2 regions of the Bacillus sp. NEAU-Y102 genome follow, and region 1 is predicted to be linked to the other one. Evidence: riboswitches for the same ligand, from Rfam matches in the RefSeq annotation. Region 1 holds a riboswitch; the other holds the start of a gene.

Region 1 (5,223 bases):
CTTGTATGTATTATTAGAGGAAGAGCGATTGTCTGTAGAAGCATTTGCACATGCAATCTATAAAGTGAAAGCAACTTCGATCTTGGCATTAGCAACAATTTTTGTTCGACAAATAGCAACTTATTTAGCAGAAGAAGATATATATAAGCTAGCTTCCCTAAAAAGAATTGCGATTGGCGGTGAAATGTTGCCTGTAGAGGTTATTAAATTGTGGAGAGAAAGAATACGTACAGATGTTGAAATTCATAATGTATACGGACCGACAGAATGTACAGTAGTGACGACAACTTATAAAATACCTAGTCAGTTAAATGAGGATGTTGCGAGTATTCCCATTGGTAAACCATGTTCTAATTATCAAGTTATGATTTTGGATGAGAATATGAATCTTTGTCCAATTGGTGTACCTGGTGAATTATATATAGATTCAGTAGGATTAGCAAAAGGGTATTTTAATAAACCTAATAAAACAATTGAAGCTTTTATTCCGAACCCTTTTAATCCTATAGTTAATATATATAAAACAGGTGATATCGTTAAGTTGCTAGAGGATGGAAATATAGAGTTTTTACATCGGAAAGATGATCAAGTAAAAATTAGAGGACATCGTATTGAACTAGGAGAAATCCAAAGTAAAATTTCTCAAAATCATAATATAAAAGAAAATGCTGTTTTTGCTAAGAAGAGTAAGGAAGGTAGCCAATATTTAATCGCGTTCTATACAACTTTAAATAAAAAAGAAATACCAGAATTAGTTTATCAGTTACAAGAGCAATTACCAGATTATATGGTGCCATCTAAACTAATTTATATTAATGAATTACCACTTACACCTAATAAAAAGATTGATGTTAAGAAGTTAGCTCAGTTAGAAGAAAAGTATGAACCGGTTCGTCTACAAGAATATGTTGCACCTTCTAATAAAGCAGAAAAACAAATAGCGAACGCTTGGGCGGAAGTATTAGGAATTTCAAAAGTTGGAGTGCATGATGATTTCTTTACAATTGGTGGACATTCATTGAAAGTATTACGAGTCTTAACATTGTTAAAAGAAGATTTCTCACATTTAACAATTCAAGATTTCTTTAAAGAAAGAACGATATATGGATTAGCTCGAATTGAGCGAGAAGTAAAAGTAGAGAAAGAAGAAGTATTTCGTGAATATAAAGTGATTCACGAACCGGATACTATTACGTATGCAAACGTTTTGGAAGAAACCCAGATTTCAAATGTCTTTTTAACAGGAGCTACTGGTTATTTAGGATCACACATATTATATGAATTGCTGAGAGATACATCTGCTACTATTTATTGTTTAGTAAGACCAACCAAAGATGTGCAGCAAAGAATTATAGATACATTAACAGCTTACTTTAATGATATATGTGAAGAATGGTTACAGCGTATACAGGCCGTAGCTGGTGATCTGGGAGAAGAGTATCTTGGGATGAGCGAAGAAGAATTTATGTTCATCAGTTCTAAGATGGATACGATAATTCATTGCGGTGCAGATGTAAGACATTTTGGAGATGTAAAACAATTTGAAAATATAAATGTCCAAGGAACTAGCCGTATGCTAGCATTAGTGGAAAAAGATGCTACATTCCATTTTATTTCTACGATTGGTATCCCGTTAGAATTAGCAGTAGATCAATGGGATACATACATGAAAACTGGTGATTTTAATTACAGTGTAGACTTAGAGAATGTATATTCAAATAGTAAACTACAAGCGGAAAACATTGTTCGTGAAGCAATGAAAAATGGTTTGCGTGGAAATATTTATCGTGCAGGTAATTTAGCATGTCATTCAGAAACAGGTTCGTTCCAACAAAATATTGAAGGAAACGCATTTTATCGTCTTATTAAAACAATGCTATTAATTGGAAAAGCACCAAATGTGAAGTGGAAAGTTGATTTCACACCAATTGATTTTGCTAGTAAATCAATTGTAACGTATGTACAAGATTCACAAATAGATGGAGAAACATTGCACATCTGTCATCCACATCAAATTGAGTTTGAACAATTTATACAGCTAATTGGAGAGTGTGGATACAATCTTGAACTGGTTACACTTTCAGAATATGAAAATGCCGGACTTGAATTAGCAAAGGGAAATGAAGTAATAGCAGAGTTAATTGCTTCTCAAGTTGCAGGAGATGGAGCGCAGCAATCTGAAATTGTAATGGGTACGCGTAGAACGAATGAATGGATTAAGAAAAAAGAATTGAAAGTACCAGCAATTAATAAAGAATTTATACAGCAGTTATTAGCTCATGGTGAAAAAGTTGGTTATTTTCCAAAAATAATGAAATGATTATGCATGCTTTTGTTTGTTCAATAAAATAAATCATGCTACAATGAAAACGAATTAAGGACCGGGGAGCCAATTGGCTGAGAGGATGTAAGTAAACATCGACCCTCAACCTGATCTGGATAATGCCAGCGTAGGGAGTTACTTAAAGTGATGTAGCATATGTTATTCTATAATAACTTGCATACAAGGCTTTCCTACGCAGTAGGAAAGCCTTTTCTTATTTTTGAAATTTAATTTTATAAGGGGGATTTTATTATGTCACAACAAGTTACAATGTCATTTTCAGTAGTACCACAAGCGAAAACGAAAGATGTATATTCTGTTGTCGATAAAGCAATTGAAGTTGTGCAACAATCGGGAGTTCGTTATGAAGTAGGGGCAATGGAAACAACTTTGGAAGGAGAATTAGATGTACTTCTTGATGTCGTTAAACGTGCACAACAAGCTTGCGTCGATGCTGGAGCAGAAGAAGTGATTACTTCTATTAAAATCCATTATCGTCCAAGCACTGGTGTAACGATAGATGAAAAGGTTTGGAAGTACCGTGATGAATATGCAAAACCAGAAGCAATCTAAACTTATTACAACTATTTGGCTTATCCTTCTCATTGCGATATGGGAAGGATCTGTTTCATTATTTAAAATCGAACCGTGGATTTTACCAAAGCCTTCTGCCATTGTTCAAGAATTAATTGGGATGAAAGATTTACTATTACCAAATACGATGCAAACACTGCAGGAAGTTATAATTGGACTATTCTTTGCAATTTTATTGGGGACGAGCATCGCAATTATTATGGACGTTATACCGTTATTTCGTATTTTAATAAATCCATTGCTCGTTATTTCGCAAACAATTCCAATTGTTGTACTTGCACCACTATTTATTATTTGGTTTGGATATGGGATGTTGCCGAAAGTAATGGTCGTAATACTCGTTTGTTTCTTCCCAATTGCGCTTAGTATTTTAGAAGGTTTTCAAACAGTAGATAAAAACATGTTGAAGCTGTTACAAACAATGAAGGCGACGAAATGGCAAGTTTACCAGAAAGTAAAATTTCCAGCAGTGCTTCCATACTTTTTCTCAGGCTTAAAAATTGCAGTTACATATAGCGTAATGGGGGCAATTATCGGAGAATGGCTCGGTGCAAGTGAAGGATTAGGCGTTATGCTTACGAGGGCTACAAAATCATTTTTGACTGCCCGAGTATTTGGTGTTGCAGCAATCATCGTTATGGTGACATTGTGCCTGTATTTTATCGTAGAGTTTATGGCAAGAATAACAGCACCATGGATATATAGAAAGGACGGCAGAAAATGAAAAAAGGTTTGAAAGTTATGTTAGCTGCCTTAGTAGCGGTAGGTGTGGCTGGATGTAATCCGGCGAAGAAAGAAGAAAGTAAAAGTAAAGATCAAAAAGTAAAAGTAGTATTAGATTGGTTTCCAAATACGAATCATACTGGCTTATATGTAGCACAAACGAAAGATTATTACAAAAAGCAAGGATTAGATGTAGAAATTATTCAACCGGGTGACAATGTAACAGCAGAGCAAATGATAGCATCAGGAAAAGCTGACTTCGCAATAAGCGCACAAGAAAATGTAACGTTGGCTCGTGTGGAAGGGATTCCTGTTGTATCTGTCGGAGCGATTATTCAGCATAACACTTCAGCATTTGCATCACTTAAGAAAGATAATATGACGTCACCGAAAGATTTTGAAGGTAAACGTTACGGCGGCTGGGGAGGACCAGCAGAAGAAGCGACATTAAAGACGATTATGGATAAGCATCAAGCTGATTTTAATAAAGTTGAAAAAATCATCTTAGGACAAACCGATTTCTTTAAATCAATCGGCCGTGATGCAGACTTTGAATGGATTTATTACGGATGGGATGGAATTGAAGCGAAGCGCCAAGGAAAAGAGTTAAATACGATTATGGTGAAAGACTTAGACCCAGCGCTTGATTTCTATAGTCCTGTTATTATTACGAGTGAAAAACATACGAAGCAAGATAAAGACTTTGTGAAAAAGTTTATGAGTGCAACAACAGAAGGTTATAATTTTGCAATTAAGGAACCGAAAGAAGCTGCTGATATTCTAATTAAAGCTGTTCCAGATGTAAATAAAGATTTAGTTCAAGAAAGCCAGAAATGGTTAAGTACGAAGTATCAAGATGATGCGAAAGCATGGGGAGTACAGAAGGAAGAAATTTGGACGAATTACATGAATTTCTTATATGACAACAAAGTTATTAAAAAGAAAATCGATGTAAAAGATGCTTTTACAAATGAATTCCTTCCAAGTGAAAAATGAGCGGATTACAAATAAAAAATATAGTGAAATCTTTCGACGGAAAGAATGTATTAGAGAATATTAGTGCCTCTATACAAGAGGGAGAGTTTGTTTCCTTTGTAGGACCGAGTGGTTGCGGGAAAAGCACATTATTAAACATGATTGCAAATGTTGAAAAACCAACAAGCGGGAACGTAACGTATAAAGATAAGCAAGTACAAGAGCAAGATGTTGTTAGTTATATGCCACAACAAGATTTATTACTACCGTGGCGATCAGCTTTGCAAAATATCGTTCTTCCGTTAGAAATTGAAGGAAAGCCGAAAAAACAAAGGCTGACAGAAGGAATGGAAGCATTAAAGCAGTTCGAACTAGATGAATATGCAGACCATTATCCAGATGAATTGTCTGGTGGTATGCGTCAAAGAATTAGTTTTCTGCGCACATATTTGTGTGAAAAGCCAATTATGCTGCTTGATGAGCCTTTTGGAAAGTTAGATGCATTTACAAAAATGGAAGTACATAGCTGGCTTTTAAACTCTTGGCATCAAGAGAAGCAAACAATCGTTATGGTTACACATGACTTAGATGAGGCAATCTTGCTTTCA
Region 2 (5,223 bases), on a different contig from region 1:
AACGACTGAGAAAATCGTCCATTTCGCTGATCCTGTTTCACGTTTAATAACAGCCACCGTCGCTAAACATGGAACATATAATAAAATAAAGAACATAAATGCATAAGCTGATAATGCTGTATAATGTGCTCCCATTACGTTTCCAAGCACATCTTCTTTAACTGCATAAATAATTGCCATTGTAGAAACGACAACTTCTTTTGCTAAAAATCCTGTTAAAAGGGATGCTGCAGCTTGCCACGTTCCGAAGCCGAGCGGTGCAAATAGCGGTGCGATAAACCCACCAATCATCGCTAAGTAACTGTCTCCCATATCAACACCAAATCCTGATGGACCTGCATAGTTTAATAACCAAATGACAACAGAACCACCAAAGATGAATGTACCTGCTTTACGAACAAATCCTTTCCCTTTCTCCCACGTGCTTAGCCATAACGTTTTCGCTTGTGGCACGCGGTAAGGAGGTAGTTCAATTACGAAAATAGACTTTTCCGCTTTTAAAATTGTAAGAGACATAATTTTTGTAACTAGTAATGCAAGAACAATACCTGCAACATATAAAGAAAATACAACAGTTGCCTGACTATGAGGGAAGAATACGCCCGCAAATAATGCGTATACAGGCAAACGTGCCGAACAAGACATAAATGGTGTTACAAGAACTGTAAGTAAACGTTCTTTTTCTTGTTCAATCGTTCTCGCTGCCATAATACCTGGAACGTTACATCCAAAACCGATAATCATCGGAATAAACGCTTTTCCGTTTAAACCGAAGAACTCCATAATTCGATCCATAACAACTGCAATTCGCGCCATATATCCTGAGTCTTCTAATAATGAAATGAAAAAGAATAGTGCAAAGATTTGTGGTACGAATACTAATACAGCACCAACACCGGCAATAATACCTTCTGTAACGAGCGCTTGAATAAAATGAGAAGCTCCAATACTTGTAAGTCCAACCGTCACCCAATCCGTAAGCTGGCCACCAAAAAACTCATCTAACATATCCGATAAAGGTGTCCCAATCCACGTAAACGTAACCTGAAAAATAAAAAACATAACTGCTAAAAAGATTGGAAGTCCTAAAATTTTATGCGTAATTAGTCTATCAATTTTTTCCGAAAAAGGAATTTCCCCTTCTTTCTCATGCTTCATAACATTTGTTTTTAACTTTTCAATATACGCTTCACGAGTTTTGTAAATGTGCTCTTCCAACGTACAATCAAGTTTTCCCTCTAGGCGAGATCGAATGGCTACAAGTTCCTTATAAATTGGTAATGCTTTTATTTCTTTTTCTACTACTTCGTTATTGCTTAAAAATTGAAGTGCTAACCATCTCGGATGCTCGTAATTTGCTTTCTCTAAAAGAGAAATTACCTCTTCAATTCCTTCATCCATTTGTACACCATATGAAATAATGAATGGTTTTTTCTCGTTTTTGTCATTTTCTTTAAGGGTCGCAAGTAGTTCTTCACAACCTTTTCCACTTCTTGCAACGACAGGAACGACTGTTACGCCTAATAATTCGGATAAACGTTTTACATCGATCACAATTCCTCTTTGCTTCGCCACATCAACCATATTTAGACCAATTGAAACTGGCTTGCCAAGTTCGAGCAACTGCAACGTTAAATGCATATTTCGTTCAAACTGCGAAGAATCCACAATATTTAACATATGCTGAAATTCTTCTGTTAATAGAAAGTTTGTTACAACACCTTCATCACGTGAAACTGGATTTAAATCATAAACACCTGGTAAATCAATTAATGTTCCTTGTCTATCTTTTAATTTACCAACCTTTTTTTCTACTGTTACACCGCTCCAGTTTCCTACGTATTCATAAGAACCAGTAAGTGCATTAAATAATGATGTCTTTCCTGTATTTGGATTCCCTAGCAAAGCAACCTTATTCACGCTAATTCCACCTTTATCATTTTCGCGTCACAATGACGAATACTAATTAACTGTCCACGACACTCCAATGTACAAGGACCTTTGAACATCGCCTTTTGCTTCATACGAAGTTCGCTTCCTTCAGAAAGACCGAAAGCAGCCAATCTTCTCTTTAGTAAATAATCTAAAGACTGAACACTTTTCACTAGCACTTTCTCACCGATTTTAATATCTACTAAGCTCATAACCTTCCCCCTCCGAAGAGAATGATAATTATTTTCAGAAGAATTATAGCACACTCTATTTCTCTTGTACTATACCCTTTTGCTTCATATTTATTAACATTTCGCTACAATTCTATTTCAATAATTGTCATAACAGATTCGTTTGCCATTCTCATCCATTTCGCTTACAATAAACAATAAACAATAACAAATAAAGAATCTCGTTATCACTGGGGGAGCCATGCCGCTGAGAGGGAACACTTCGTTCCGACCCTTCGAACCTGTTAGTTAATGCTAACGCAGGGATTGTGCAAACGTCCGAAATACATACCTCTTTTCATTTACGTATTTCGTATCCTCCTATGATATCTATTCTTTTTTGTACAACTTGGATTTAGGGGGAGACAACATGCGTAACACCAATTTACAAGCGATGATTGAATCTGCTATTCTTGCAGCCTTCGCCATGGTCATCGACATTTTACCACTTTCAATAAAAATATCAGCTACAGGCGGTTCTATATCTTTTGCAATGATTCCTATTTTTATTATCGCTTATCGCTGGGGTTTCAAAATGGCTTTCTTAGGAGGCTTAATTTGGGGATTATTACAAATTGTCGTAGGCGATGCCATTATCGTAACACCAATTCAAGTATTAATTGAATACTTCATTGCTTTCGCATTCATTGGGTTTGCTGGTTTATTCTATCGTCCAATTCAAAAGGCGCTTTTAACATCCAATGAAAATAACGAAGAACAATCAAACTTAGGTAGCCGTAAAGACAAACCTTCATCAAAACCAAACCAAGGGAAGAAAGTAATTGGATATATTATCGTCGCTACTTTTATCGGTAGTCTAGCTCGTTACTTCTGTCACTTTATCGCTGGTATCATTTTCTGGGGACAATATGCACCAAAAGGACAATCAGCAGCTCTATATTCTTTAATATTTAACGGTAGTACAATGATTGGTTCCTATATTCTATGTACCGTTTTACTTATATTTTTATTTATCACTTCACCACGTTTATTCAAAAGCATCAGTGCTTATCAAATGAATACACAAAAAAAGGGCGCTTAATGAGCGCTCTTTTTTCATATCGTAATATCAATTAAAAATACAATAAATGCACAAAAGAAAATAAATACCATTATACTTAGCCAATTGCTATGCACGGTTCATCGACTCCTTACATAACCTCGTTTTCTAACCAGATTATATCGTTTAAAAATAAAGATTAGGTAAAGATAGTATGAAAATAAATTAAAAAAAGCGTAGCATGCATTATCTACGCTTTTTTCGGTAAGTAAAAGTAAAATAATACACCATCTCCTGTATTCTTTACTCCATATTCAGCATCGTGTAATTCTAAAATATTTTTAGAAATAGCAAGCCCAAGTCCCGTCCCACCTTGTGAACGCTGCCGAGCTGCATCCACGCGATAAAAGCGATCCCAAATTTTATCTAATTGTTCTTCTTCAATGTGAGTACCTTTATTTTCAATGCACACTTTTATACGATCTTTATCATCTATTGTCGAAATAATAATATCCTCTTTATTTGGTGTATAACGTATTGCATTCGTAATGAAGTTCACAATGACTTGTTCAATTCGGCCTTGATTTGCAATCACTTCAAATGAACGTATATTTTTATGAACATGAAGTTCTTTTTTCTCTATTTCCACAGATAGATGTTCACATATATCTTCAATTACTGTATCAATATAAAACGAAGACTTTTTCATTTTATATGTACCAGATTCAAATTTAGCTAACTCAAGCATATCCAAAATTAAAGTATCCATTTTGTCTACTTCTCTCTCCATCGCCTGAAAATAATACTCTTTTTTATGCTCAGCTACCCCGTCTTTTAAAATGGAAATACAACTTTTCATAATACTCAGCGGTGTTTTCAATTCATGCGAAACACCAGAAATGAATTCTTTCCGTGTATTTTCTAACTTTCTTTCCTTTTCAATATCTTGTTCAAGCTGTCCGATATGAGAATTTAATTTGTTAGAAAGTATATTAATATTTTTCGATAAATCACCAATTTCATCTTTTGAAGTAATCGGTATTTTTTCTGTAAAATCTAAATGCGCTATTTTCTTCGTCGTATCATTTATTTTTAATAACGGTTTGGCAATTTGCTTTGAATAATAAAACGAAGCTAAAAAAATAAGAACGACTACAAATGCAATGATGTATATGTAATAATCTTGCACCATTTGTACAGCTTCATCTACAGGCTGTAAAGAAGCCATTGCATATATATATGCTACTGATCCGTCTTTTTCTTTTATTGGCTTAATTAATAATTTATATTTTATATCATTCTTTTCATAATCTATTGTTTGTGTTGTATATCGTATTTTATTGCTTTCTTTTAATAATAAATCGGTTTGAAAACCCTTAATATTATCTAAAAATATGCTATTTTTATAAATTGGATTCACAGGACCGTTTACATCTGGTAACTGTACTTTTGTAACACGTCCTCCTATGTAAACGCCTAATTCCTGAGCAGCTTCTTCCTGTACGGCTGGTTTCTTTTCCTTAGCAAGTTGCTCCCCAGCCGCTCTCTTTTTCTCCTCATCTAATTTTATTTTCTCCTGAAATGCTTTTTCTAACGGTTTATTAGATCCACTTAAATTCTGCTTAGATAAAGAAAAAGAGAATGGAATAAAACTATCTTCTTTTCTCACTCCAGAAAAATAAATCTCTTGTCCTAAAAACTGCTCTAATGATTTATTATCAATCTCCTCTATATTGACGAGATTGTATAAGGGTATCTTGAATAGTTGTTGTCCAAAGCTCTTTTGTTGCCTACGATCTATCGTTACCTCAAAATAAAAATCATCCACATGTTTTAAATTCCCATTCTGATCTAGTGTCGTAATCCACGTATTATTTTCCCTAAAAAAGTCTTGCTCAAGTTTCTGAATTCCTTCTGCATTTCCTGTGTAGTTTAGATAATTCTTCTCAAAGGAATTTAAATTCACTTTAATATCTTCCACTTTTCGATTCGCATAATATTGTTTAAAAAATATCGTTTGTCCAATAAATATCGTCGCTAAAATCAACATACATAATGCTG

What was found. Region 1 has a riboswitch for thiamine pyrophosphate ahead of ACYFX0_RS22240 (MTH1187 family thiamine-binding protein). Riboswitches for the same ligand answer to the same signal wherever they lie in the genome.
Region 2: linked by a shared signal. The riboswitch ahead of thiT (energy-coupled thiamine transporter ThiT) and the one ahead of ACYFX0_RS22240 (MTH1187 family thiamine-binding protein) in region 1 are both predicted to bind thiamine pyrophosphate.

What each region holds. Positions count from the first base shown of each region.
Region 1 covers NZ_JBTWFK010000009.1:113,662-118,884, forward strand. Annotated here, with positions in the region: gene ACYFX0_RS22235 (non-ribosomal peptide synthetase family protein) at 1-2,320, shown strand, start outside; TPP riboswitch at 2,373-2,474, shown strand; gene ACYFX0_RS22240 (MTH1187 family thiamine-binding protein) at 2,576-2,896, shown strand; gene ACYFX0_RS22245 (ABC transporter permease) at 2,868-3,641, shown strand; gene ACYFX0_RS22250 (ABC transporter substrate-binding protein) at 3,638-4,636, shown strand; gene ACYFX0_RS22255 (ABC transporter ATP-binding protein) at 4,633-5,223, shown strand, end outside.
Region 2 covers NZ_JBTWFK010000015.1:69,022-74,244, reverse strand. Annotated here, with positions in the region: gene feoB (ferrous iron transport protein B) at 1-1,920, opposite strand, end outside; gene ACYFX0_RS28080 (FeoA family protein) at 1,917-2,144, opposite strand; TPP riboswitch at 2,346-2,447, shown strand; gene thiT (energy-coupled thiamine transporter ThiT) at 2,533-3,204, shown strand; gene ACYFX0_RS28070 (sensor histidine kinase) at 3,413-5,223, opposite strand, start outside.